3 regions of the Bradyrhizobium sp. SOJA106 genome follow, and region 2 is predicted to be linked to each of the others. Evidence: predicted binding sites of a transcription regulator. Region 2 holds the regulator's gene; each other region holds the start of a gene.

Region 1 (6,836 bases), 170 kb from region 2:
ACACTGACCCGCAAGGCCAGCATCTTGCCATTGCCCTTGGGTCCAGACGTATCCTTCACTTCGGACTGGATGATTTCGAGGTCGTAGATTCCGTTCGGCAGTTCAGGATAATCGTTCTGGGAGGTGTCGTGATCTGTGCTTTTGAACTTGGTTCCGAGTTGGGCCAAGGGTGGTCTCCTGATTGAGATCAGGTTGCGGCTGTGCCGCGTAGCACTCGGCTAAAGGGCCGATCGTGCCGATAGTTATACTAGGCGACCGCGCTCATTGGCGAAGTCAATTGGGTGCTTGCCGCCCTTCTTCTTGTTGCAGGTTGAGCAAAGCACCTGAAGGTTGGAACGATCGTTTGAGCCGCCGAGCACAAGTGGAATGATATGGTCCACCTGCCTGGCAGTCCTCTTTCTCACCGAGCAACCGCATTCTGCGCACCTGTATTTTTGTCGCTGTAGTATCTCCAAGACGTCGCCTGAGGTGTGGCTGCCATCACTACCGCGCAAACGCGCCCTTCGTTTTCGTACATTTGCTTGCACCTTCTCGGGGTTGTTGGCGGCGTATCGGCGTGAGGACTCAGTTCGCTTCTCGGGATTATTCGTGATCCATTTCTTTCGACTGGCTATTACCTTGCCGGGATTTCTCTCTCGCCATTCCAGGATTTGCTCCTTTACCCTTGGATTAGCGTGGTATCTCCGCAGGTCGGTGGCGGCTTTTCTTTCTCTGTTTTCGCCGTACCACCTCGTGGCCTTCTCCATGGCGCACGGGACGCAGCTCCCAGAGTTTGAATATCTCTTGTCCCGGTGCCCATGCTTGCAAGTCTTGCCATCTGAGTAGAACTTCAGACCCGCCGTCACCGCCTCCGCGCGAGTGCGCGGAAGCTCGTTGTCGTTAGCAGCATTCACTGTCAGAAATACCACTTCGTTGCTTCGGCGCCGGCCTTCTCAAGCCAGCGCTCGGTGCGCAGCATGTACTGCTCGGCTTCCTGAGGACGGTCAAAGCCGACCCTGGAAACCGCCCTCTCAAACGCAGCCTTGGCCAGTTTGGCCCAGCAGCGCTTGATTGCGGCGTCTACGGTCTGGGAGCGTTTGGTCACGCCGCCTCCATTCCACGCTGTTTGCCTTCGTCATATCCATCGGCCGGCACGAGCCAGTCGAGCGCTCGGCTGCCGCACACCAGAAGCATCGTTCCATTACGCGCTCCCGGCGGAGGCGGGTTGGACATAAGCCAACCAGCCAGTCTCACGTCATCGCAGCGAAGGTATGGGGTCACGCCGTCTCCCCTTGCACGCTCGGCAGATACTTCGCCAGCTCGCTGTAGCCCTTGCCCTTCACGTACTTGATGGACTCGGGAGTCGGAAAGCGCGACTTCGCCACAAAGCCCGCATTCTCAGCTAGATGGATGTAGCGCTCCTTTCCTTCAGCGTGATGCGTTGATTTCTTATTACTTGGATCGGCTTTGACCAGAGTCACACGGTAATTCACGAACCCGACCACGTCCGACTTTTCCCGGATGAGGGCCGCGGCGCGCTTGTGAAGCTTGACCTCGTATCGGCTGTACGGGTCAGAGACCGGAGAGTTGAATGTCACGATTCCGGGATGCGCGAGCAAAACGACGTTGATGCCAGCCGTGGCCAATGCGTCCAGCGCGTCAGTAATTTCGGTCCACTCGACATCGGCCTCTCGATAGCCCCGACCATAAGCCGCAGTTGACCCGGAGCTGCTGTCATCGATCGCAGTGGCGCCGATACGCGCACAAGTGACCTTCCACACAAGCGGCTCGAGTCCGTCCAAGCTATCGAAGATCGCGGTCTTGAAGTCGTGGACAAGCGAGCCGTCATCGTTGGTCGCCAGCAATTCGCCAACGATGTCGTACAGATCCTCAAGCGTTTCGATCGTGCCTGGCGTGGGAAGATCGATGTCCGATGGCGCGCGTTCGCCAGACGTCGGGATATAGACCGGGTTGGGAAATTCCGAGGCCAGCGTAGTCTTGCCGACGCCGTCGACGCCGTAAATCGTTACGATGGGCGCGCGTTCTTGCGCTTGCTTCTTGGTCGACTTGAGCGAAGAGAGTGAGATTGCCATTACGTATCCTTACGAATGTGCTGGAGGCCAATGCCCAGGCGTGCTTGCGAGGGCCATGAGAACGCACGCGATAAGAAATACGTGCAGAGGATCGAGGTGGCCGGTTGCGGTCCAGAGGTGCACTGCTAGAAAATCCCCAGCCAAACCCCAAGACCGTGCACCACGCCAACCGGCGCCACGATGCAGCCGAATGCCAGCAAGATCCATGCACTGGCCTTGATGCAGACGATGACGTGCGTCACCCAGGCCGCCACGCTGCCGACAAGGATAGCGATCCATGCCAGTAACAGCGACATAACGGCCATACCCTGCCTCTCGTCGGGATTGCGGTATCGTTGGCGGGCGCGCCAAGCATTGAAGTTTGCAACAGAGTCGTCGTACAGACTGAACATCAGATCGCGTCCTTCTTTTCGTAAGAGCCAGGAATGCAGCGGACCTTGCTGATGGTCCACCGGTCATCGGCAAACCTGCCGGCCATCTTCCATTGCGCAAGATCGGCCGGAAACAGCATGCAAGCCTGCAGGCTGTCGACCTTGGTCACGATTTCCTCGTGACATGCCTGCGCTGGAATTCCAGCCAGCGCCTGGCAGAGCACGGCAACGACCGTGATTGTCATGCGGCCCTCGCGAGCTGGCCGCACGTCTCCAACTCATCCGCTACCGCTCGCAAAGCCGCCGCCTGCGCTTTGTGTCTGGTTCGAGCCTTCCGGCGACGCTCGTCAAACGACTTTCGATCGTTCCACTTGGCCGCTGCGCGGAGTTGCTCAGCGGTTACACCGCTGGCCAGCGCTTGCTGCAGGGTGATGGTTGTCGGCTGTGGCTGAGCAGCAGCGGGCAACCGGTGAATGTTGGCGGCGTTCATTAAATCTCCCCCATGATAAGCTTGTTAAGGTACGCAGCACACGTCTCGCCATAAGACGGTTCTTTTCCCGCAGCCTCCTCCGCAAGAAAAAGCCCGACGGTCTGGAACTCAGCCGCGAAGGAGTCCGGCTCCTCGGTGTATCTCCGCATCCACTCGTTGAATGCCTGTGCTGTCGTGCGACCTGCCATCACGCCACCTCCTTCATGCTGTAAGACACTTCGGCCACGCGGCCGGCTACGCGCTGATAGACAGCGAATTCCTGGCCAGGGTTGTTCTTGGCGAGCCGCTCGGCTTCAGTCACCGCGCTGGCGACGTCAGCGTGGACGAACGGGATGTTGCTAGGACGCGGCTGGCCATCTAGGATACGGGCGACGATGCAGGGGCGCGTGTCGATGACGAGTTTGTCAGCTACGACCGCGAGCGGCCGGGCCGGGCTGAGATTTCTTTCCTTCTCACCACAGGTGCCGTACCACGTTGAAAACTTGACACGATACCAGCCGTCCTCAACCGAGATGACTTCACCGATACCTGCATCATCAACACTAGACGTTGTGACCAGGTCTCCGATCTTAAACTTCGGTTCGGGCTTCGCTTCCTGCTGGCCATCGCGCCCCGCGCAATCCGCAGCCTCCACCAGCTCCAAGTTATCCGCGTCAATCGGCAGGCCCATGCGCTGATACGCGCCGTGCTTTACGAACACGGCATGATTAGACTGGCGGTCAACTTCGCCGACATCGCCGGCAGCGAAGTAGCCGCTGTGTTTGGTGACGCGAACCTTGTCACCTGGAAGGAAGGCGGGTGCGAGGCGGTGCTCGAACAGGCCTTCGGTATGGTGCGAAAGCCCGTCAAGATGGTAGTAAATGCCGAGGCCATCGACCGGTTTCACCGTGGTGACAGTAGCGACATCGCCAATCGCACCACCACCATCGGCGTCAACCACGCGCACGCGCTGACCGATCTTGAACTTCGGCGCATCAGCTGCTCGCGCAGCTTCATCCTTCAGCAAACCGTACATCCCTGGCCCCTTAGTGATGAGTTGCATTGCGGGATTCAGCCAGAGCGGCCTTGGCGCAGTCGAAGCAGACAACGTTGGACTCGTCGGGCTCGACAGACTCAAGCAAAGAACCGCGCCACCACTTCTCTTGGGGCGATCCCGTCGCATCGCGATACAAAACGCGGTATTGGTCTTCCTGACCTTCAGCTATCTGCAGGCCGGTAATGGTACCAATCACGCTATCGTCGATTTCGACGACGTCGCCGATGTCAAAAAAATGCTGCATGTAAAGGCTCTTCTCTTCTGGTGTCATGGAGTCTCCAAGGCGCGCAGTTTCGTTTGCCGCACGCGCCCACGCGGCAAGCAGTTATGATTCATTGTTTGTCTGAAGTTACGCTGCGCTACGCAGCCCGGTGTCTGGCGCGCTAATCCGAACTGGTTCCCGGCCACACAACGCGCGCACATCGTCTTCGTAGAGCCGCCCAGGATGGGCCACCTGCAGCGCCAGGAGCTCTAAGGTCGCCCCTAATTCTTCTGGCTGCTCCTCGTATTCAGCGGAGAGGATCAGGCGACGAACAACATCAGCACTCACCCCGACCCGCTCGGCGATCTCTTCACGGGGGTAATTGTCACCCCAAAGTGCCAGCACCTCTGCGTGCTTTCTGTCCGGTATTTGTACACCCGTGCGGGCTGCCTTAATTTTGGTCCTGTTCCGGCGGAAGAATCTCTCAACGGTCGCCTTGTGAACTCCGACACGCTGAGCGATTTCCGCTACGGTTATGCCCTCGATGCAGGCCAGATCGATAATTTCCTCGTCATTCCATCGAACCATAATGAATTCCGTGAGTTGGCGTTTCCGCGATGTGGGAACACCCTACACTGATTCTATACAAAAGCCATACAGAAACCAGCACCTGTTGAGATTTTCTTGTCTATGTTTTGTAGTGGCTTGTTTTAGCTAGATTTTTAAGCTTGATTGAAATGTATAAGTTTCGTATACGGAACACACCGCGTAAAAACACGGGGTAGCAAAAGGGAGTATGTCGTGGATTATGCGAAGTGGGCTAACAAGCACATCGATGAAATGGCTGAGCCGCGCGGACGCACGAAGGTCGTTATAGCCTTGGCTGAGCGTCTCGGCATGGCAAAACCCACGCTACACACGCGACTGCGTGGCGAGACCAAATTCAGCACAGAGGAAGTCGAGAGAATGGCCGAGTACTTCGGTGTAGAGTCGCCAGTTAGGGCCAGGCGGGCGAACGACAATCATGCGAGCAACGTGGTGTCGCTGCGCCAAGCGGCGACGCGCAGCACGGAGGGCGTCCCCTATCCGATACTGGGCGTGGTGGAAGCTGGTTCATTTCGAGAAGCTGACTTGCTTTCGCAAGTTGAGCCGCGCTCCGTGAACGCGGCGCGCAGCGCAAGTCATCCTAACGCAAGACCGATGGCTTGGGTGGCGCACGGCGACTCAATGAACGAAGCAAAGATATTCGACGGAATGATTGTTCTCGGCGTCGACTTCCAAGATGCAGGCGGCGTGCTGACGAACAATATGATTGTAGTTGTCGAGCAGAGCCGGGGCGGCCTGATTGAGCGCTCCGTTAAGGCCGTGGCCGTTTATCCGGACAGAACCGAGTTCCAGCCGAGATCCACAAACCCCATTCATAGGCCAATCGTTTACAAGAACGGGAACCATGATGAAGATGTGGAGGTAAAGGTGCTGACTGTGATTCATGGGGCATACGTCGATCTCTCACGCTGAGTAACGCGCGATATCCACGCCTGCTTTACAGTTATTCGTTTGTGTTCAAATTGTGTATTGCGCGACACGCAACTTTATCGCATTGTTCTGCCGGGCGTAGAAACCCGGCTACATTGTAGGCCTCTCCGTATTGGCGGCGCCGAATCCCGACACTTCAGTCGGCGCGTGCCCTGGCGGGCACGTCACTTGGCCTTGTGGCCGGGGGCGTCTCGCCATGTCCAAGACCTCACGGTCTAAAAGCGGACGGTCCGTAAATGTTAGCGGATTTCTACCCCCCGGCTGCCGCGCCGGTTCGCGGCCATGGGGAGTATAAGGAATGGGCGTCGAAACACTACAGCGTGAGCGTGATTGTTACGGAGGACAAATACCTAAAATGCGCGACAAGTTTAGCGCAGCTTTGTTTTACTCAATACTGCGTGCCGAGGGATGCGACCCGATTGTTATTAATGGCGCCCTTCACATGAACTTCCGCAGAACCTCAGCCACGATCAGCGCCGGCCAATGGGCCGCACGACACGACCCAACGGGAAATGCGCGCATAGAATATGCGCGCTTGGTATGGGCTGAGCACGCCTCGCGCACAGAGGCAATTGAGCTGGGCTGACGGCGGAGTGCAGATCCGCAAGAATACGTAGAGGCAGCGCGAATGCTGACCTCTATATATTTTTCTTCCTTTTGTATCGTTTTAGTATTGCTTCTGTATGACTCTTGTATATGATGCCCCCATTCCACCACGGAATCGGGAGCACGAAATGTCTACTCTGTCCCACCAACGCAATCGTATTTATCGATCCACTGATTGGGCTTTGTATCGCCAGCAGCGTGCCCACCTGGCCGAACTGTTCCCCGCCATCGCCGACAGTGGTCGAGACAAGTGTCCGCTTGCTATCGGCATCAAGTACGACCTCATCGGCGCTAATACGGGTCTCTCACCTGCTGAGGTTAAGCACTTCCTGCGCGCCTATACGTTCGGACCGAAGTATCTGCGCACGCTGAAGGTCGGAGCGTGGCGATACGACCTGGACGGTGCTCGTAACGGGTGGGTCTCGCCGAACGAAGCTGCGCACGCGTCGCTGTGTCTGCGTACGCATTACGACATGAAGAGCTGTGGGCGAGTCGGATTGCGAGCGGTCGCTGAGGCGATGGT
Region 2 (8,375 bases):
ATGCGCGGTGAAGCGCTGGGTCTCCTCCGGATTGCGGCCGCGGGTCGAGACGACCTCGCCGCGCTGCAGGAATGCGCTCGACACCGACACGGCCTGGTCGAGCAGGCCGCCCGGATTGTTGCGCAGGTCCATCACATAGCCGACGAGCTTCTCCTGCGGGACCTGCTTGGAGATCGCGGCGATCGCCTTCTTCAGCCCGTCGGTGGTCTGCTCGTTGAACGAGGTGACGCGGATATAGCCGATGTCGCCGTTCTCGACATGGAAGCGCACCGGGCGCACATGGATGATCTCGCGCGTGATCGCGACGTCGAGCGGCGCATCCGCCCCCTTGCGCATGATGGTGAGCTTGGTCTTGGTGTCGACCGGCCCCTTCATCTTGTTGACGGCCTGTTCGAGCGTCATGCCCTGCACCGCCTCGCCGTCGATCTTGCTGATGAGGTCGCCTGACATGATGCCGGCCTTGGACGCCGGCGTGTCGTCGATCGGCGAGACGACCTTCACGAGGCCCTCCTCCATCGTGACTTCGATGCCGAGGCCGCCGAACTCGCCGGAGGTGGTCTCCTGCATCTCGGTCCAGGCCTTGTCGTTCATGTAGCGCGAATGCGGATCGAGCGCTGTCACCATGCCCGTGATCGCGCCTTCGATCAGCTTGGAATTGTCCGGCTTCTCGACGTAGCTCGCCTTCACGCGCTCGAAGACCTCGCCGAACAGATTGAGCTGGGTATAGGCATCATCCGCGCTCGCTGCCGCCCGTGCCGCCCATACGCCGCCATGGGGGCTCGCGACCAGAAGGGTCAGACACGCTCCGGTGAGCGCGCCCAGGGGGAACAGCAGGGATTTCCGCATGGAGGGCCTTCTTAGCTGGCGGTTCTGTTGGAGGTCTGGAAGCCGCCATGCAAATGGCGATCCAGCCCGCTTCTCACAATACCATTCAGGTTTCTTGATGGCCGGGCCGCCAGGCTGGCGGTACATCGCAAAAATCTCTCCCAAAAAGCCTTGGCCGGCGAGCTAAACTTTTGGCAACGTTCCGAAACCGTTCACGCAAAGCGGAATCGGGTTGGCCCGGCCACGCCTCGCAGCTATGCGATTTTAGGATGGTTTTGCAGGGCCGGACGGGCTAGGCGATGAGACAAGGCTTCAAATTCTCGGGAGGATAACAATGAACGAAGCACCCCGCATCCGGCCGGAACGGAACGTTGAGCTCGGCGCCAGCAATGAGCCGTTCCAGAACCTGCATGAATTCATCCGGAAGGCGCGTGCCAACCTCAACCAGAACGCCTGGGACTACATCGTCGGCGCCGCCGAGACCGAGACCACAATGCGCCGCAACCGCATGGCGCTGGACGAGATCGCCTTCCGGCCGCGCGTGCTGCGTGACGTCCGCAAGGTCGACGGCTCGGTCGAGCAGTTCGGCCGCAGGATGCGGCTGCCGGTGGTCCTGGCCCCGGTCGGTGCCCTCGAGATTTTTGACCCGGATGGCGCCGCGAGCGTCGCGCGCGCGGCCGGCACCTTCGGCGCGGCGCACATGCTGAGCTCGGTGTCGGAGCCCGGCCTTGAGAAGACCGCCGAGTCCGCTCCCGATGCGCTGCGTCTCTACCAGCTCTATGTCCGCGGCGACGACGCCTTTGTCGCCGATGTCGTCAGCCTCGCCGAGAGAAACGCCTATGCCGCATTCTGCCTGACCGTCGACACCGCCCATTACAGCCGTCGTGAACGTGACATCGCCAAGCGCTATGTTCGCGAAAGCCGCCTGCGCGCCACCGGCGGCGATTTCCAGAAGGGTCTGGAGTGGCGGACCGTGAAGATGATCAAGGACAAATTCAAGATACCGCTGATCCTCAAGGGCATCGCCACCGCCGAGGATACGCTGATCGCGCTCGACCATGGCGTCGAGTGGATCTACGTCTCCAACCATGGCGGGCGCCAGCTCGATCACGGCCGCGGGGCCATGCACGTGCTCCCTGAGATCGTCGATGCCGTGAAGGGCCGCGCCAAGATCATGGTCGACGGCGGCTTCTGCCGCGGCACCGACATCGTCAAGGCGATCGCGGCGGGCGCCGACCTCGTCGGCATCGGCCGGCTGCAATGCTGGGCGCTGGCGGCGGCGGGCGAAGCTGGCGTCACGCGAATGCTGGAACTGCTGGAGGACGAGGTGCTGCGCTGCCTCGGCCTCTTGGGCGCCACGTCGTTCGCCGAGGTCAACAAGTCCTGCCTGCATCCGGCGACCGCGACAAATGCGCCGAGCGTGTTCAGCGCGTTCCCGCTGTTCGACCATGACCCGTATCGGTACTGAATGAAAGGATGCAGGTGACTTCGCTCTCTCCCGGCAGCGCCGATGCGCTTCTGTTCGATCTCGGGCGCGTGGTGCTCGACATCGATTTCTCCAAGGCGATCGACTGCTGGGCGGGACATGCCGGCTGCAAGCCCGAAGCCATCGTCGCGCGCTACGTGCGCGATGAGGCCTACCGGCTGCACGAGCTCGGTAAGATCAGCGACGAGGACTATTTCGCCTCGCTGCGCACCTCACTCGGGATCGGCATTTCGGATGCGCAGTTCCTGGAGGGGTGGAACGCGATTTTCGCCGGCGAGATGCCTGATATCGCCGAGCTGTTGCCGCGTGCGGCAAGGCAGATGCCGCTCTACGCGTTCTCCAACACCAACCGGCCGCATGTGGACTATTTCTCGAAAGAATATGCCGAGTTGCTTGGCCATTTCCGAGAGATCTACCTCTCCTCCAGCATCGGCCTACGCAAGCCGGACGCGGAGGCTTTCGACCATGTCGTGGCCGCCATCGGCGTGCCCGCCAACCGGATCGTGTTCTTCGACGATCTTGCCGAGAACATCGAGGGGGCCCGCGCCCGTGGCTTGACCGCGGTGCACGTGACCTCGCCCACGATGTCGGGAAGGCACTGAAAGCACTTGGGGTTTGACGTTCGGTGCGGTTCGGCCTGTTACCGGGTCAGCCGGTGCTGGAACTAATTTGGCGCAGAATGAGGAACCAAATCACTTTGTGCAATTTTGTACGGAGTTCCCGGAACGAATGTTCGCGGGCGGACTCATGACTCCGTTGGGAATTCTACATCGGACTCATCCTCGTGTTGGGCAAAACCTACCTCACCAAGCAGGCCTCGCTGCTGATGAAATACGCCAGAACCACCTCGGATTCTGAGCTCTCCGCCAAATTGATCAGCAAGGCCGCCGACCTGAAATCGCAAGCCGATCCGCTGCCCGACAAGGATCAGAGTCCCAAAGCGCCGGACGTCAGTCCGGACGAGCAGCCGGGGAGTTGACCGATGCTGGCCGTGGCGCTCGTCCTTCTCATCCTCGCCATGGCCATCCTCATACCGGTCTGTCTCGCCTTCCGGATCATGCCGCGGCGGATTTGACGTCAGTCTTTCACTGCAGTGCGGATCACACAGGATGAATCATCCTGCGTGACCGCCTTTTTGCCTCTGCGCCTGCACTCGGCTAGAACTCTCGCCGCCGATTTGCCCGAAGGGGCGTAGCTGGAGTTTTCACCCGTGGCCCTGATGCCGGTTTCTGACGCGCTTGCCGCGGTGCTTGCCGGCGCAGAGCCGCTGCCTGAAGAGATGGTCGCCCTCGACCACGCCTTCCACCGCGTGCTCGCCCGCCACGTCGCTGCGCGGCGCACGCAGCCGCCGCAGGCGATGTCGGCGATGGATGGCTATGCGGTGCGCGCGGCCGATGCCGCGACAACCGAGTCCCAGCTCACCGTGATCGGCGAAGTCGCGGCGGGCCGGCCGTTTGCGGGATCGGTCGGTAGCGGCGAAGCCGTGCGGATCTTCACCGGCGGCGTCGTTCCCGATGGCGCCGATGCGGTCGTGATCCAGGAGGACACGGTCGTGGACGGCGGGCGCATCACCATCAAGGAAGCGGCAGTGACGGGACGGCACATCCGCCCGGCCGGCGTCGATTTCCGCGAGGGCGACGTGCTGCTGCGCGAGGGCATCCGGCTGACCGAGCGCGACCTTGCACTCGCCGCCGGCATGAATCACCCGCTTCTGCCCGTCCGCCGCCGCCCGAAAGTCGCGATCCTCGCCACCGGCGACGAGCTTGTGATGCCGGGCGCCACGCCTGGCCCCGGCCAGATCGTCTATTCCAATGGCTACGCCCTTCACGCGCTCGCGCGCAGCGAGGGGGCCGATACCGTCGATCTCGGTGTTGCCGCCGATACCCTGGACGCCACCACGGCGGGCATCCGCCGCGCCCGCGAGAGCGGCGCCGACATCCTGATCACCACCGGCGGCGCCTCGGTCGGCGACCACGATCTGGTCCAGCAGGCACTGACGGCCGAGGGGATCGCGATCACATTCTGGAAGATCGCGATGCGGCCCGGCAAGCCGATGATGCATGGACGCCTGGCGGCAATGCGCGTGATCGGGCTGCCCGGCAATCCCGTGTCATCCTATGTGTGTGCCTTCCTGTTCATGGTGCCGCTGATTCGCGCGCTGTCGGGCCGTTCCGTGATTCACCATCGCCGCGAACGGGCGGTGCTCGGCCGCGACGTCGGCGCCAACGACCAGCGTGAGGATTATCTGCGCGCACGGCTGGAGACGCGCGACGACGGCACGCTGATCGCCGTTCCCGTCAATCACCAGGATTCCTCACTGCTTGCGAATCTCGCTGCGGCACAGGCACTTCTGGTGCGCGCGCCGTTCGCGCCGAAGGCCGAAGCGGGCACGCCTTGCGAGGTGCTGCGCCTGCCGGTCTGAACGCGCCGGCTACACGCGTGGCGCGAACTTTGTCGCGTTCACGGTAAATTAAGCAGTTGCGGAACATGTATCGAACATATAGTGTCCGTTCATGATTTGTTTCGAGCATGTAGCGGCTTATCGCTGAATTCAGCGTCTCGGAATCGAACGACATCAACCGGGGGATTTTGGTCGAGATGTTAACGCGCAAACAATACGAGCTCCTGCGGTTCATCAGCGAGCGATTGAAGGAAAGCGGCGTGCCGCCCTCCTTCGACGAGATGAAGGACGCGCTCGATCTGCGCTCGAAGTCGGGCATCCATCGCCTGATCACCGCACTCGAGGAGCGCGGCTTCATCCGCCGCCTGCCCAATCGCGCCCGCGCCATCGAAGTCATCAAGCTGCCCGAGCTGCAGGCCGCGGCCGGCAACCGCCGCGGCTTCACGCCGAGCGTCATCGAAGGCAATCTCGGCAAGGTGAGGACGACGTCCAGCCCGCCCGCCGACGAGGGCGAGCGCCCCGTCGCCGTGCCGGTGATGGGCCGCATTGCGGCCGGCACGCCGATCGAGGCGTTGCAGACTCGCAGCCATACGATCAGCGTCCCGCCCGACATGCTCGGCTCGGGCGAGCATTACGCGCTCGAGGTGCGCGGCGATTCCATGGTGGAAGCCGGCATCCTCGACGGCGACATGGCGCTGATCCAGCGCAACGAGACCGCCGACACCGGCGACATCGTGGTGGCGCTGATCGACGACGAGGAAGCGACCTTGAAGCGCTTCCGCCGTCGTGGCGCCTCGATCGCGCTCGAGCCCGCCAATGCGGCCTATGAGGTGCGCATCCTGCCGCCGAACCGGGTCAAGATTCAGGGCAAGCTGATCGGGCTTTATCGGAAGTACTGATACCGCAAGTCCTGAGCGCGCTGTCCGCGCGCTCCGGTCGGCATCGCCATCAGAGATCGGAGCGGATGATTGTCCGCTCCCGCTGGATAGTCTTTCTGGTTTCGCTCAGATTATCCGGCCCCTGCTCCGACGCTACATCCTCGGCACGCCGCACCAAGCAGACCGCTTCGGGATGGCTTTTGAAGGTTCGAGGAGACGTCATGCGCAAGATCATCCTGAGCACGGTGGCCGCAGCGCTGATTGCGGGATCAACGTCGCAAGCCGTTGCTGCACCATCGCATCGCCATGTCCGCAAGGACACCGCCAAGGAAACGGTAGCGAGCGAGCAAGTCCGAAACGCGCGCAATGCGCTCACGCAGCCATCACAATCGGTCTGGCCATATTCCGGCTGGTCGGCGCCCGCCGGCCGCTGACACGCGCCCACCGAATGCGCGAAAGCAGGGTTTGTTCCTAGCGCCTTCGGGAAAGATAATGTGATCGCATGCTGCGGTGGCGAGCCGCAGATTTGCCTATAACCGCGCAGACGCTATGATGCTTCCACTCTGATAGAGGCCTGCGCCTCGTAAGACAGAGGCGCGGGTTGCTATCTCCGCATGAGGAGCACCCACGATGTGTGACTACAGCCTGCATGCCGTCGCATCGCGCCCTGCCGAAGTCGGCGAGACGATCGTGACGACAACTTTCCGCGGCACCTCGACGCGCGGCTTTGCCTCCGCGGCCGATCCAACAGTCGCGGTCTGCCTGCTGCCGGGAACGGAGCTCGCCTTCGCCGACAACGTCCGCTACGACAATCGCTGGATCTGGACGCGCACCGTCAACTCGCGCGTCGGCAAGTTCGGCAAGATCGATCCGCACATTCCCGATCGCCATCATGATGCGATCGAGTTCCCCGACGGCAAATACGTGCTGGTGACGCAACTCGTCGAAGGCCAGCAAGCAACTGTGCTGCAACTGCCCGTGACGCAGCCGCTTGGCGAGCGCGAGCACAAGCCGCAGGTCAGTGCCGAGAACCGGCCGGCAACTCCGCGTCTGCCGATCGGCTGACGCAGATATCCCGGGCCGACAGCCCGGGCCAGGAAGAGAGATCGCCATCGCCGGCCGTGGCCGGCGACGTGGTGTGGCTTGCGTCTCTCGACATCCGGGCGGACGAGGTCAGCCCACCGCCTTCCCGCCGCACGAAGTTTGCGCTGTCCTGCCTGAATTTTGACCGTCCGCTCCGCAAGTAAATGCCCGATGCTGTCTCGGCTGGTGTCTTGGCTGGCGTCTTGGCACGAGGCGGCGGGCACGTTCGATGAAGACCTTCATTCGCGTCGTTGAGCTCTGGGTACCGGACCGGACGCGCATGCGGCTGGAATTCGGCGGCGGCCTCTACGACGAGGGGCTGTCCGCGTTCAAGGCTGTGAGCGAGGATCTGAATTTCGGATATGACGAGGGACTTCCCGGCAAGGCCTGGGCGAGCGGCCACCCGGTGATTCTCACCAAATTCGCCAACTCCGATTTCAAGCGAACTGATGAGGCGCTGGCGGCGGGACTCACCTGTGGGGTCGCGGTGCCGGTATTTTCAGGCGAATTCCTGCAAGCCGTGATGGTGCTGTTCTGCGGCGACGACGAGGCGCATGTCGGCGCGATCGAGCTCTGGCACAATGATCCTGACGTCTCACACGAGATGGGACTCGTCGATGGCTACTATGGCACTGCCGACATGTTCGAGTTCAACTCCCGCCACACCAGGTTTCCGCGCGGCTTCGGCCTGCCCGGACGCACCTGGAAAGCGGGCCTGCCGCTGATCATCAAGGAACTGCACAACGCCAAGAGCTTTCTGCGCTGGGAGGATGCAGCCGAGATCGGCATCAATCTCGGCGTCGGCATCCCCTACCGAACCGGCACCGACCAGACCTGGGTGCTGACCTTCCTCTCCGCACAGGCATCGCCGATTGCGCGACGCTTCGAGATCTGGGTCCCGAACGAGACCCGCTCCGCGCTCGTCTTCCGCGACGGCGATTGCAGCGCGCAGACCGATCTTGCCGCGCTCTATGCCGAAAAGTCCATCACCAGGGGCGACGGCAGCATTGGCGGCGCCTGGGCCACCGGCATGCCCGCGATCAACGATGATCTCTCCCATGACCGCTCGACCTCGGCCGCGGCGGCACGCGCGGCCGGACTGAGCCGGATGGTGGCCCTGCCCGTCGTCGGCAAGTCCGGCCTCGACTCCGTGCTGGCTTGGTACCTGTAGCCGGTACGCTCAATCATCGGCCTGCAAGTCCGTCTCGGACGGGGTCGCGTTCCGGTTGCGGGGAGCAGCCGGCGGCGCAAGGCTCGCCCCGAAATCAGCCTCGCCCGCAATCGCCGGGGACCACGGCCGGTCGGCGCCTCTCGCCTTCACCGCCTGCACCGCGAATCCGTCGCCGCGACGTGTCAGCGCCAGCGCGCCGTGCGCCGCGAGCCTCTGCCGGTCGACCACCATCGCAGCGCAATCCGGCGGCGCTGGCCTTGCCGTGACCACCAGTGCAGCGCGACTGCAATCATCAGCCAGTGCATCGATCCGCAAGGACAGCGCGACCAGCCGCCCATCGGCGAGCGGCGTGAGGCAGCCGGCCTCGTCGCATGACACGCCGTCGGCCAGTGCGGCACTGCCACCATCGCGCGCATCGGCATCGGCGGCGAGCCACTCCTTGAGCAGAAAACCGTCCTTGCTGGCCCTGATCAGATGCAGGTGGCCGTCCCTGCCACGCACAGCGATACTCTGGCCGTCCCCGGCAATCAA
Region 3 (8,375 bases), 2.4 Mb from region 2:
TTCTCGTCATAGAGCACCTCGGTCGCGGCAAAGCCGGGATAGATCTCGACGCCGAGTGCTTCCGCCTTGGGCGCGAGCCAGCGGCAGACATTGCCGAGCGAGCCGATGTAGCAGTGATGATTGTCCATCAGCGACGGCATCGCGAAGTTCGGCAGCTTGATGCGGTTGTCGCCGAACATCCAGTAGAAGTGGTCGTCCTTGACCTGCGTCTTCAAAGGACAGTCGGGATCCTCGCGCCAGTCGGGGATCAGCTTGTCGAGCGCGATCGGATCGATCACCGCACCCGAAAGGATGTGTGCGCCGACCTCGGATCCCTTTTCGACGACGACGACGCTGAGATCGGCGTTGAGCTGCTTCAGCCGGATCGCCGCGGCCAGGCCCGAGGGGCCGGCGCCGACGATGACGACGTCGAATTCCATGGATTCGCGCGGGGGAAGTTCTTCGGTGCTCATCTGATCTCAGCCCTTGAGACGGTTCCTTGTCATTTGCGCTCCCTTGTTTCCGATTTTTCCGGGTAGGACAACCACGGAAATGCGTTCCGCTGGGATGCAAGGCGCCTTAAGATGAACTAATAGTCTGACTTTCCAAATGGTCCCCGAGCCCGCACCCACCGTTCGAGAGCTTCTCGCCTTCTATCTGGAGGCCGGGGTCGACTGCGCGCTCGCGGAGGAGCCGATCGACCGCCTGGCGGAATTGGACGCTCCGCCTCCGGCCCCGCGCGCGGCACCGCCGGTCGAGGCACCGCGGCCGGTCGCCGCGCCTGCGGTGATGCGCGGCGAGGCCGCACCTGCGCCCGATGTCGCCATCGCGTCCGCACGCGAGGCCGCGCGCACCGCGCCGACGCTCGATGCCTTGCGCGAGCTGATGCAAAACTTCGAGGGCTGCGCACTGAAGCACACGGCGACGCGGCTGGTGTTCGCCGACGGCAATCCGCAGGCGCGCATCATGTTCGTCGGCGAGGCGCCAGGCCGCGACGAGGACATCGAGGGACTGCCGTTCGTCGGGCGCAGCGGCAAGCTGCTCGACCTGATGATCGGCGCCATAGGCCTCAACCGCACCACCGCCTACATCGCCAACGTTATTCCCTGGCGGCCGCCCGGCAACCGCACGCCGACGCCGCAGGAGACGCAGATCTGCCTGCCCTTCATCCAGCGCCAGATCGAGCTGGTGAATCCCGACGTGCTGGTGACGCTCGGCAATCCCTCGACGCAGACGCTGCTGTCGACGCGCGAGGGTATCATGCGCACGCGCGGCCGCTGGTTCGAGTACGAGACCGGCCAGCGCACCATCCGCGCGCTGCCGACGTTTCACCCGGCCTACCTCTTGCGCTCGCCGGCGTACAAGCGGCTGGCCTGGCAGGATCTGCGCGCGATCGCGAAGGTGCTGGCGGGATGACACTCTCGTGTCCCGGACGCGATGCAGCGCCATGGTGCTGCTTCGCAGGGCCGGGACCCAGATCGCGATACAGTCCAATGCGGTGAGATGGGCCCCGGCTCGGCGGCGCACCGCCGAACTGGACGATGCTTCGCATCGCCAGGACAGCGCTGCGCTGCGTCCGGGGCACGAGAGACCCGTCTCACGACCCCTTCGGCCGCACGATCGCCCAGCCGATGCGCAGCAATCCCTGTCGACCATTGACCAGCCATTCGAACGCACGCGGCACTTCCGGCACGATGCCGGGAAAGCGCGCGAGGATCTCCGGCGGCGGGGTGCCGGCGGTGTCGGAGGCGCGCCAGACCACGACGCCGCCGGTCTCGCTGAATTTGGCCTGGCTCATCCACGGCGTCCGCGAAGGCTGGGCATCGATGAACAGATGCGGCCGGCCGGAATGCAGCGTGATCAGGCTGGCAAGCTGGGTCTCGCCGGCGACCGCGCGCAGGCGATGGTTGGTGCGGCGGGCGAAGCTCTCGTCGAAGAAATCCGAAATCGCACGCGCCGGCATCGAGGTTGCGATCTCATTGGTGCCGGTCCAGGGCAGGAACAGCACGGCGAGCACGACGCCGGCGGCCGGCGCGGCGACGGCGGCAGCCCACACCGTCCGCAGCATCCGCGCGCGGCGCATCGCAATGAGGTCGCCGGCCGCGACCACCACGGCAAGCCCGGACATCACCAGCACGACGCCGGGGCCGCCGACGACGGAGTCGAGCCCGAGCAGGCCCGAGATCAGCACCGCGCCGAGCGCCGGCGCCAGGGCGAAGAAGTAAACGAAGTTGCGCCCGAGCGGCTCGACCGGCGGGCGGAAAATGATCGGCGCCTCCTCGCCCTTGGCGACGAACAGGCCGGTGTTGAGGAAGGTCAGCGCCGGGATCGCCGCCGCGCCGAGCACGAGCCCGCCGAGCAACCAGGCCGCATGGATCGCGCGGGCGCTGAGCTCCGTGACTTGCGGCAAGGCCGGCATTACAAACGTCTCGGCGCGCATCAGCCAGACCGCATAGGGCAGCGCCAGCACCGCGACGACGATCAGCGCAAACAGCGGGTCGAGCGAGCGCAGCGTGCGACGGCCACCGGCGGTCGCGAGCGCGAAGACGACGATCAGCAGCAGGAGGAAGATCGCGGCAGGCGTGGTCAGCAGCAGCAGGCCGGCCTCGATCGACCAGGCGAACCAGGCGTTGCCGCGGCGCTGGCCGATGATCTGCCAGGAATGCAGCAGCAGCAGCGCCCAGAGCGGCCGCGCCAGGACCAGCGGGCCGAAGTCGAGCGCGGGCGAGGAGAAGGCCAGCACCGTCATGGTCAGGAGCACGGCGAGCACCGCCTGCTGCGAGCCGACCACGGCACGCGAGAGATGGTAGAGCGCGATGAAGGTCGCGATCTCGCAGAGCTGGGCCAGCACATAGACGCCGAACACGTGGCCGCCGGCGGCGCGGTAGGCGATATCAGCGAGCCAGATCGGCAGCGGCGGGCCCAGATCCGTACCGACCTGGTATTCGCGGCCGAACGCCAGCAGCGTCGCAAGGCTGCCGGGCGGGCTGCGATAGAACGCCAGCGCCACGAACAGCCACATCAAAGCCTGGAGCAGCACGGCGATCCACACGATCAGCCGCGGCCGGGCGCGAATGAGCTCGATGACCAGGGAGGTAAACCGCATGCAACGTCCGAAAGATGCAGCCAACCCGTCCAGCCGGCCCTATTCGCTCACACCTGTTTTGATAATGGGCGCTGCGCGTTGTGGCAACGACCGTCTGCTCGTCATGCCCGGGCTTGTCCAGGCTTGTCCCGGGCATCCCCGTTCTTCAAGCCGCAAGAAAGACGTGGATGACCGGGTCAAGCCCGGTCATGACAATTCGGAAGCTGCGGGGCTAGGCCCTAGAGATTTGCTGAAATATCGACCTCGACGCTCGCTTCCACCTGCACCTCGACCTCGCTCACCGAGAACAAATCCTGCACCGGCTCGACGGTCCAGGGCATGTGCTTGGCGCGGGCGGCGGCGACGGGGGCGAAGAAGCTGCGGTGGTGGACGCTGGGACCAAGGCGATCGAGCGCCTCGAGATGCTCGGGGACGGCATAGCCCTTGTGCTGCTCGAAACCGTAGCCGGGGCAGTCCTGCGCCAGCGCGCACATCAGGCGGTCGCGCGTCACCTTGGCGACGATCGAGGCGGCGGCGATCGACAGCACGATGCCGTCGCCGCCGATCACGGCCTCGCAGTCGCAAGCCGTATCGAGCCGGTCGCGGCCGTCGACGAAGACGTGGCGGGGCGCTTCCGGCAGCGCCACCACGGCGCGCTTCAAGGCCCACAGCGAGGCGCGCAAAATGTTGTCGCGGTCGATTCGCGACGGCGAAGCGACGGCGACCGACACCTGCGCGGTGGCGCAGATCTTGTCGAACAGCTTTTCGCGCTCTTCCGCGGTCAGGCGCTTGGAATCGTCGATGCCGCGCGGGATGCGGTCGGGATCGAGAATCACGGCGGCTGCCACCACGGGACCAGCCAGCGGCCCGCGGCCGGCCTCGTCGCAGCCCGCGACCGGCCAGATGCCGCGCTTGATCAGCGCCCGCTCGCGGCGAAAGCTCGGCGGCGCGATCGCGATGATGCCTTTCTTGCCGGGCAGGGCCGGCGCGGCCTCGACGGCAGACGCCTTGCCCGATTTGGCAGGTGTGGCCTTCTTCGCAGCGGCGCTCGCCTTGGGCGCGTCTTTGGCCGGCTTCTTGGCGGACTTGTCCCGAATCATGGCCGGGATCGTGCGCAAGCGATCCGGCCAGCGCAACCGGGAACCCCGCGCAATTCCCGTTATTCAGACCGTCCCCTACTCCGCCAGATGGACCCGCCGGTCCTCGCCGACCTCGATGCCAGGCGCAACCACCACTTCCCAGGGATGGCCGTCGGGATCGGCGAAATAGCCGGAATAGCCGCCGTAATCAGTCTCATGCGCCGCTTTCAGCATAGCCGCGCCCTTGCCGAGGGCGAAGGACAGCACGGCGTCGACCTCCTCGCGTGTCCGGCAGTTCCAGGCGAGCGTGATGCCGCGGAAGGTTGATGGCCTCGGATCGTCGGGCAGCTTGGCGTCGGCTGCGAGCTGATCCCAGGGATAGAGCGCGAGCACCGGACCGCCGGTGTCGTAGAACGCGACGGCCTCGCCGGTTCCTTTCAGCCGGCGCGCAAAGCCGAGCGCGTCGTAAAAGGCGATGCTGGCACGGATGTCGCTGACGCCGAGCGTGACGACGGTGAGCCGCGGCACCGGAGCCGGGAGTTCCTTGCTCATGCGACGCCCCTTCGTTTCGATCAGAACAGGCTGAGCTGCTCGCCGTTCTGCTTCGGCTTGGCAAAGTGATCCGTCGTCAACTTCGACCGCCGCTTGTTGAGACCAAGCCTCTCGCAGGCGATCTCGAAGCGCCGGCCGATGGTCCAGGCCATCGGCCCCGTGCCCTTCATCCGCTCGCCCCATTTCGCGTCGTAGTCGCGGCCGCCGCGCATGTCGCGGATCAGCGTGAAGACGTGGCGATAGCGGTCGGGAAAATTGGCCATCAACCATTCGCGGAAGAGATCGCGCACCTCGAGCGGCAGCCGCAGCAATACGTAGGAGGCTTCCTTGACGCCGGCATGGGCGGCGGCATCCAAAATGCGCTCGATCTCGGAATCGTTCAGCGCGGGGATCACGGGCGCGACCATCACTGTGGTGGGAATGCCGGCCTCGGAGAGCTGCTTCAGCGCCTCCAGCCGCTTCGGCGGCGTCGAGGCCCGCGGCTCCATGGTGCGCGCCAGCTTCGGATCGAGCGAGGTCACCGAGATCGCGACCTTGGCGAGGTTACGCTTGGCCATCCGCGCGAGAATGTCGATGTCGCGAACCACCAGCGCCGACTTGGTGACAATGCCGACGGGGTGGCCGGTGCGCTCCAGCACCTCGAGAATCCCGCGCATGATCTTGCGCTCGCGCTCGATCGGCTGATAGGGATCGGTGTTGGTGCCGATCGCGATCATCCGCGGCTCGTAGCCGGGTGCGGCGAGCTCCTTCTCGAGTAGCAAGGGCGCTTCGGGCTTCACGAACAACTTTGACTCGAAGTCGAGCCCCGGCGACAGGCCGAGATAGGCATGCGTCGGCCGAGCGAAACAATAGACGCAGCCATGCTCACAGCCGCGATAGGGATTGATGGAGCGATCGAAGCCGATGTCGGGCGAATCGTTACGGGTGATCACCTTGCGCGAGGTGTCGACCCCGACGGTGGTCTTGAACGGCGGCAGATCTTCCAGGCTCTGCCAGCCATCGTCGAAAGCGACGCGGGCCTCGGCCTCATAACGGCCGCTGGCGTTGGATTGTGCGCCCCGCCCTCGCCTGCGCGCGCGATCAATGGCGACGCCAAGCTCGGGAAAATCAGAGCCCGCACCCGCCGGCTCGGAGGGCGCCGTGACCGGCGGGTGCTTGAGAGCATGAGAGGATGCTGCTGGACTCATGCGGACAAGATAGCATGACATAGGAACAAATCAAGAACCAAGACAAAAGACTCGAAAACAACCCCATGCACAGTAGCCGCCCAAATTTCTCGCGCGCGGCTTTGACCTCACGCAACACGCTTGCGGGGCGATCCCGTTTGATTTCGGCAAGGGATCGATCGTCGCGGAACAATGTTGGTGACCATCCCCGGTGAAGGTCGGCATGAACATGACAAATCAACAACAATCGCGTGCGGCGAGCAGCGACCTCGGTCTGCTCGATCGCTATTGGCGCGCCGCCAACTATCTCTCCGTCGGGCAAATCTACCTGCTGGACAATCCGCTGCTGCGTGAGCCGCTGCGGCCCGAACACATCAAGCCGCGTTTGCTCGGCCATTGGGGCACGACGCCCGGGCTGAACTTCATCTACGCCCATCTCAACCGCGTCATCCGCACGCTTGACCTCAGCGTGATCTATGTCTGCGGGCCCGGCCATGGCGGCCCGGGCATGGTCGCCAACACCTATCTCGAAGGGAGCTACAGCGAGATCTACCCCGACATCGCCCGCGATGCGGACGGATTGCGAAAACTTTTCAGACAGTTCTCCTTCCCCGGCGGCATTCCGAGCCATGCGGCGCCGGAGACGCCCGGCTCCATCCACGAAGGCGGCGAGCTTGGCTATGCGCTGGTGCATGCCTATGGCGCGGCATTCGACAATCCCGATCTGATCGTCGCCTGCGTGGTCGGCGACGGCGAGGCCGAGACCGGCCCGCTCGCGGCGTCCTGGCATTCCAACAAGTTCCTGAACCCGGCCCATGACGGCGCGGTGCTGCCGATCCTGCACCTCAACGGCTACAAGATCGCGGGTCCGACCGTGCTCGGGCGGATGCCCGACAGCGAGATCCGTGACCTCTTCCGCGGGCTTGGTCACGAGCCGCTGTTCGTCGAGGGCGACGATCCCAAATTGATGCACCAGGCCATGGCGGACGCCCTCGACGTCGCGCTCGCCAGCATCCGCTCGATCCAGCAGCACGCCCGCGACGGACGCAAGACCATCGAGCGGCCGCGCTGGCCGATGATCGTGCTGCGCAGTCCGAAGGGCTGGACCGGCCCGAAGGAGGTCGATGGCAAGAAGGTCGAGGATTTCTGGCGCGCGCATCAGGTGCCGGTTGCGAGCTGCCGCGAGAACCCGGCGCATCTGAAACTGCTCGAAGACTGGATGCGCAGCTACGAGCCGGACAAGCTGTTCGACGCGAACGGTACGCTCATGCCCGAGCTTCAGGCGCTGGCACCCGATGGGAACAGGCGCATGGGCGCCAATCCGCATGCCAATGGTGGGCTGCTCAAGAAGGAGCTGAAGCTGCCGGACTTCCGCAGTTATGCGCTGGATGTGCCGCAGCCCGGCGGCGTCATCGCCGAAGCGACGCGCGAGCTGGGCAAATTCCTGCGCGACGTCATCAAGCTCAACACCGAGACTCGTAACTTTCGCATCATGGGGCCGGACGAGACCGCGTCCAACCGGCTGGACGCCGTGTTCGAGGCCACCGAGCGCGTCTGGATGGAGCCGACCGAACATTACGACGTGCATCTGGCGCAAGACGGACGCGTGATGGAGGTGCTGAGCGAGCATCTCTGCCAGGGCTGGCTCGAAGGCTATCTGCTCACCGGCCGCCACGGCTTCTTCTCCTGCTACGAGGCGTTCATCCACATCGTGGATTCCATGTTCAACCAGCACGCCAAATGGCTGAAGGTGACGCGGCATCTGCCATGGCGGCGCCCGATCGCCTCGCTCAATTATCTCCTGACCTCGCATGTCTGGCGCCAGGACCACAACGGCTTCAGCCATCAGGACCCCGGTTTCGTCGATCTCGTCGCCAACAAGAAGGCCGATATCGTCCGCATCTATCTCCCGCCCGACGCCAACACGCTGCTGTGGATCGCCGATCACTGCCTGCGCACTTACAATCGCATCAACGTGATCGTCGCCGGCAAGCAGCCGGCGCCGCAATGGCTATCGGTGCAGGAGGCGGCGACGCATTGCGATGCCGGCATCGGCATCTGGACCTGGGCCGGCAACGAGGATGCCGACAGCGAGCCCGACGTGGTGATGGCCTGCGCCGGCGACGTGCCGACGCTGGAGACGCTCGCCGCCGTCGACCTGCTGCGCAAGGCGTTGCCTGACCTGAAGATCCGCGTCGTCAACGTCGTCGACCTGATGACGCTGCAACCGAGCGAGCAGCACCCGCACGGCCTCTCCGGCCGCGACTTCGACAGCCTGTTCACGCGCGACAAGCCCGTGATCTTCGCCTATCACGGCTATCCCTACCTGATCCATCGCCTGACCTATAACCGCACCAACCATGCCGGCATGCATGTGCGCGGCTTTGCCGAGGAAGGCACCACGACCACGCCCTTCGACATGGTCGTGCTCAACGGGCTCGACCGCTATCACCTCGCGATCGAGGCGATCGAACGCGTGCCGGGCCTGGCGACCAAGGCCGCGCAGGTGAAGCA

The links. Region 2 encodes LexA, which represses DNA repair genes until DNA is damaged. Its sites were predicted from a motif close to TGTTCNNNNTGTGTTCNG; they were not measured.
Region 1: a site for LexA is predicted at 4,927-4,944, ahead of AC5V87_RS23220 (LexA family protein). Genes of this name have one in related genera too.
Region 3: a site for LexA is predicted at 5,904-5,921, ahead of AC5V87_RS10710 (PA0069 family radical SAM protein). Genes of this name have one in related genera too.

The regions. Positions count from the first base shown of each region.
Region 1 is NZ_CM182549.1:4,983,580-4,990,415, forward strand. Features, by position in the region: gene AC5V87_RS23165 (DUF669 domain-containing protein) at 1-167, opposite strand, end outside; gene AC5V87_RS23170 (HNH endonuclease) at 243-746, opposite strand; gene AC5V87_RS23175 (hypothetical protein) at 896-1,084, opposite strand; gene AC5V87_RS23180 (ATP-binding protein) at 1,257-2,072, opposite strand; gene AC5V87_RS23185 (hypothetical protein) at 2,198-2,464, opposite strand; gene AC5V87_RS23190 (hypothetical protein) at 2,464-2,688, opposite strand; gene AC5V87_RS23195 (hypothetical protein) at 2,685-2,933, opposite strand; gene AC5V87_RS23200 (hypothetical protein) at 2,933-3,121, opposite strand; gene AC5V87_RS23205 (hypothetical protein) at 3,121-3,948, opposite strand; gene AC5V87_RS23210 (hypothetical protein) at 3,959-4,240, opposite strand; gene AC5V87_RS23215 (helix-turn-helix domain-containing protein) at 4,319-4,759, opposite strand; gene AC5V87_RS23220 (LexA family protein) at 4,973-5,689, shown strand; gene AC5V87_RS23225 (ProQ/FINO family protein) at 6,442-6,836, shown strand, end outside.
Region 2 is NZ_CM182549.1:4,813,325-4,821,699, forward strand. Features, by position in the region: gene AC5V87_RS22260 (S41 family peptidase) at 1-846, opposite strand, end outside; gene AC5V87_RS22265 (alpha-hydroxy acid oxidase) at 1,160-2,293, shown strand; partial or broken gene AC5V87_RS22270 (HAD-IA family hydrolase) at 2,302-2,930, shown strand; gene AC5V87_RS22275 (hypothetical protein) at 3,096-3,290, shown strand; gene AC5V87_RS22280 (molybdopterin molybdotransferase MoeA) at 3,522-4,733, shown strand; gene lexA (transcriptional repressor LexA) at 4,910-5,611, shown strand; gene AC5V87_RS22290 (hypothetical protein) at 5,812-6,024, shown strand; gene AC5V87_RS22295 (hypothetical protein) at 6,221-6,655, shown strand; gene AC5V87_RS22300 (GAF domain-containing protein) at 6,903-7,844, shown strand; gene AC5V87_RS22305 (ComEC/Rec2 family competence protein) at 7,854-8,375, opposite strand, start outside.
Region 3 is NZ_CM182549.1:2,421,305-2,429,679, reverse strand. Features, by position in the region: gene AC5V87_RS10735 (electron transfer flavoprotein-ubiquinone oxidoreductase) at 1-452, opposite strand, end outside; gene AC5V87_RS10730 (uracil-DNA glycosylase) at 589-1,395, shown strand; gene AC5V87_RS10725 (glycosyltransferase family 39 protein) at 1,577-3,085, opposite strand; gene rnhB (ribonuclease HII) at 3,304-4,164, opposite strand; gene AC5V87_RS10715 (VOC family protein) at 4,240-4,695, opposite strand; gene AC5V87_RS10710 (PA0069 family radical SAM protein) at 4,716-5,882, opposite strand; gene AC5V87_RS10705 (phosphoketolase family protein) at 6,091-8,375, shown strand, end outside.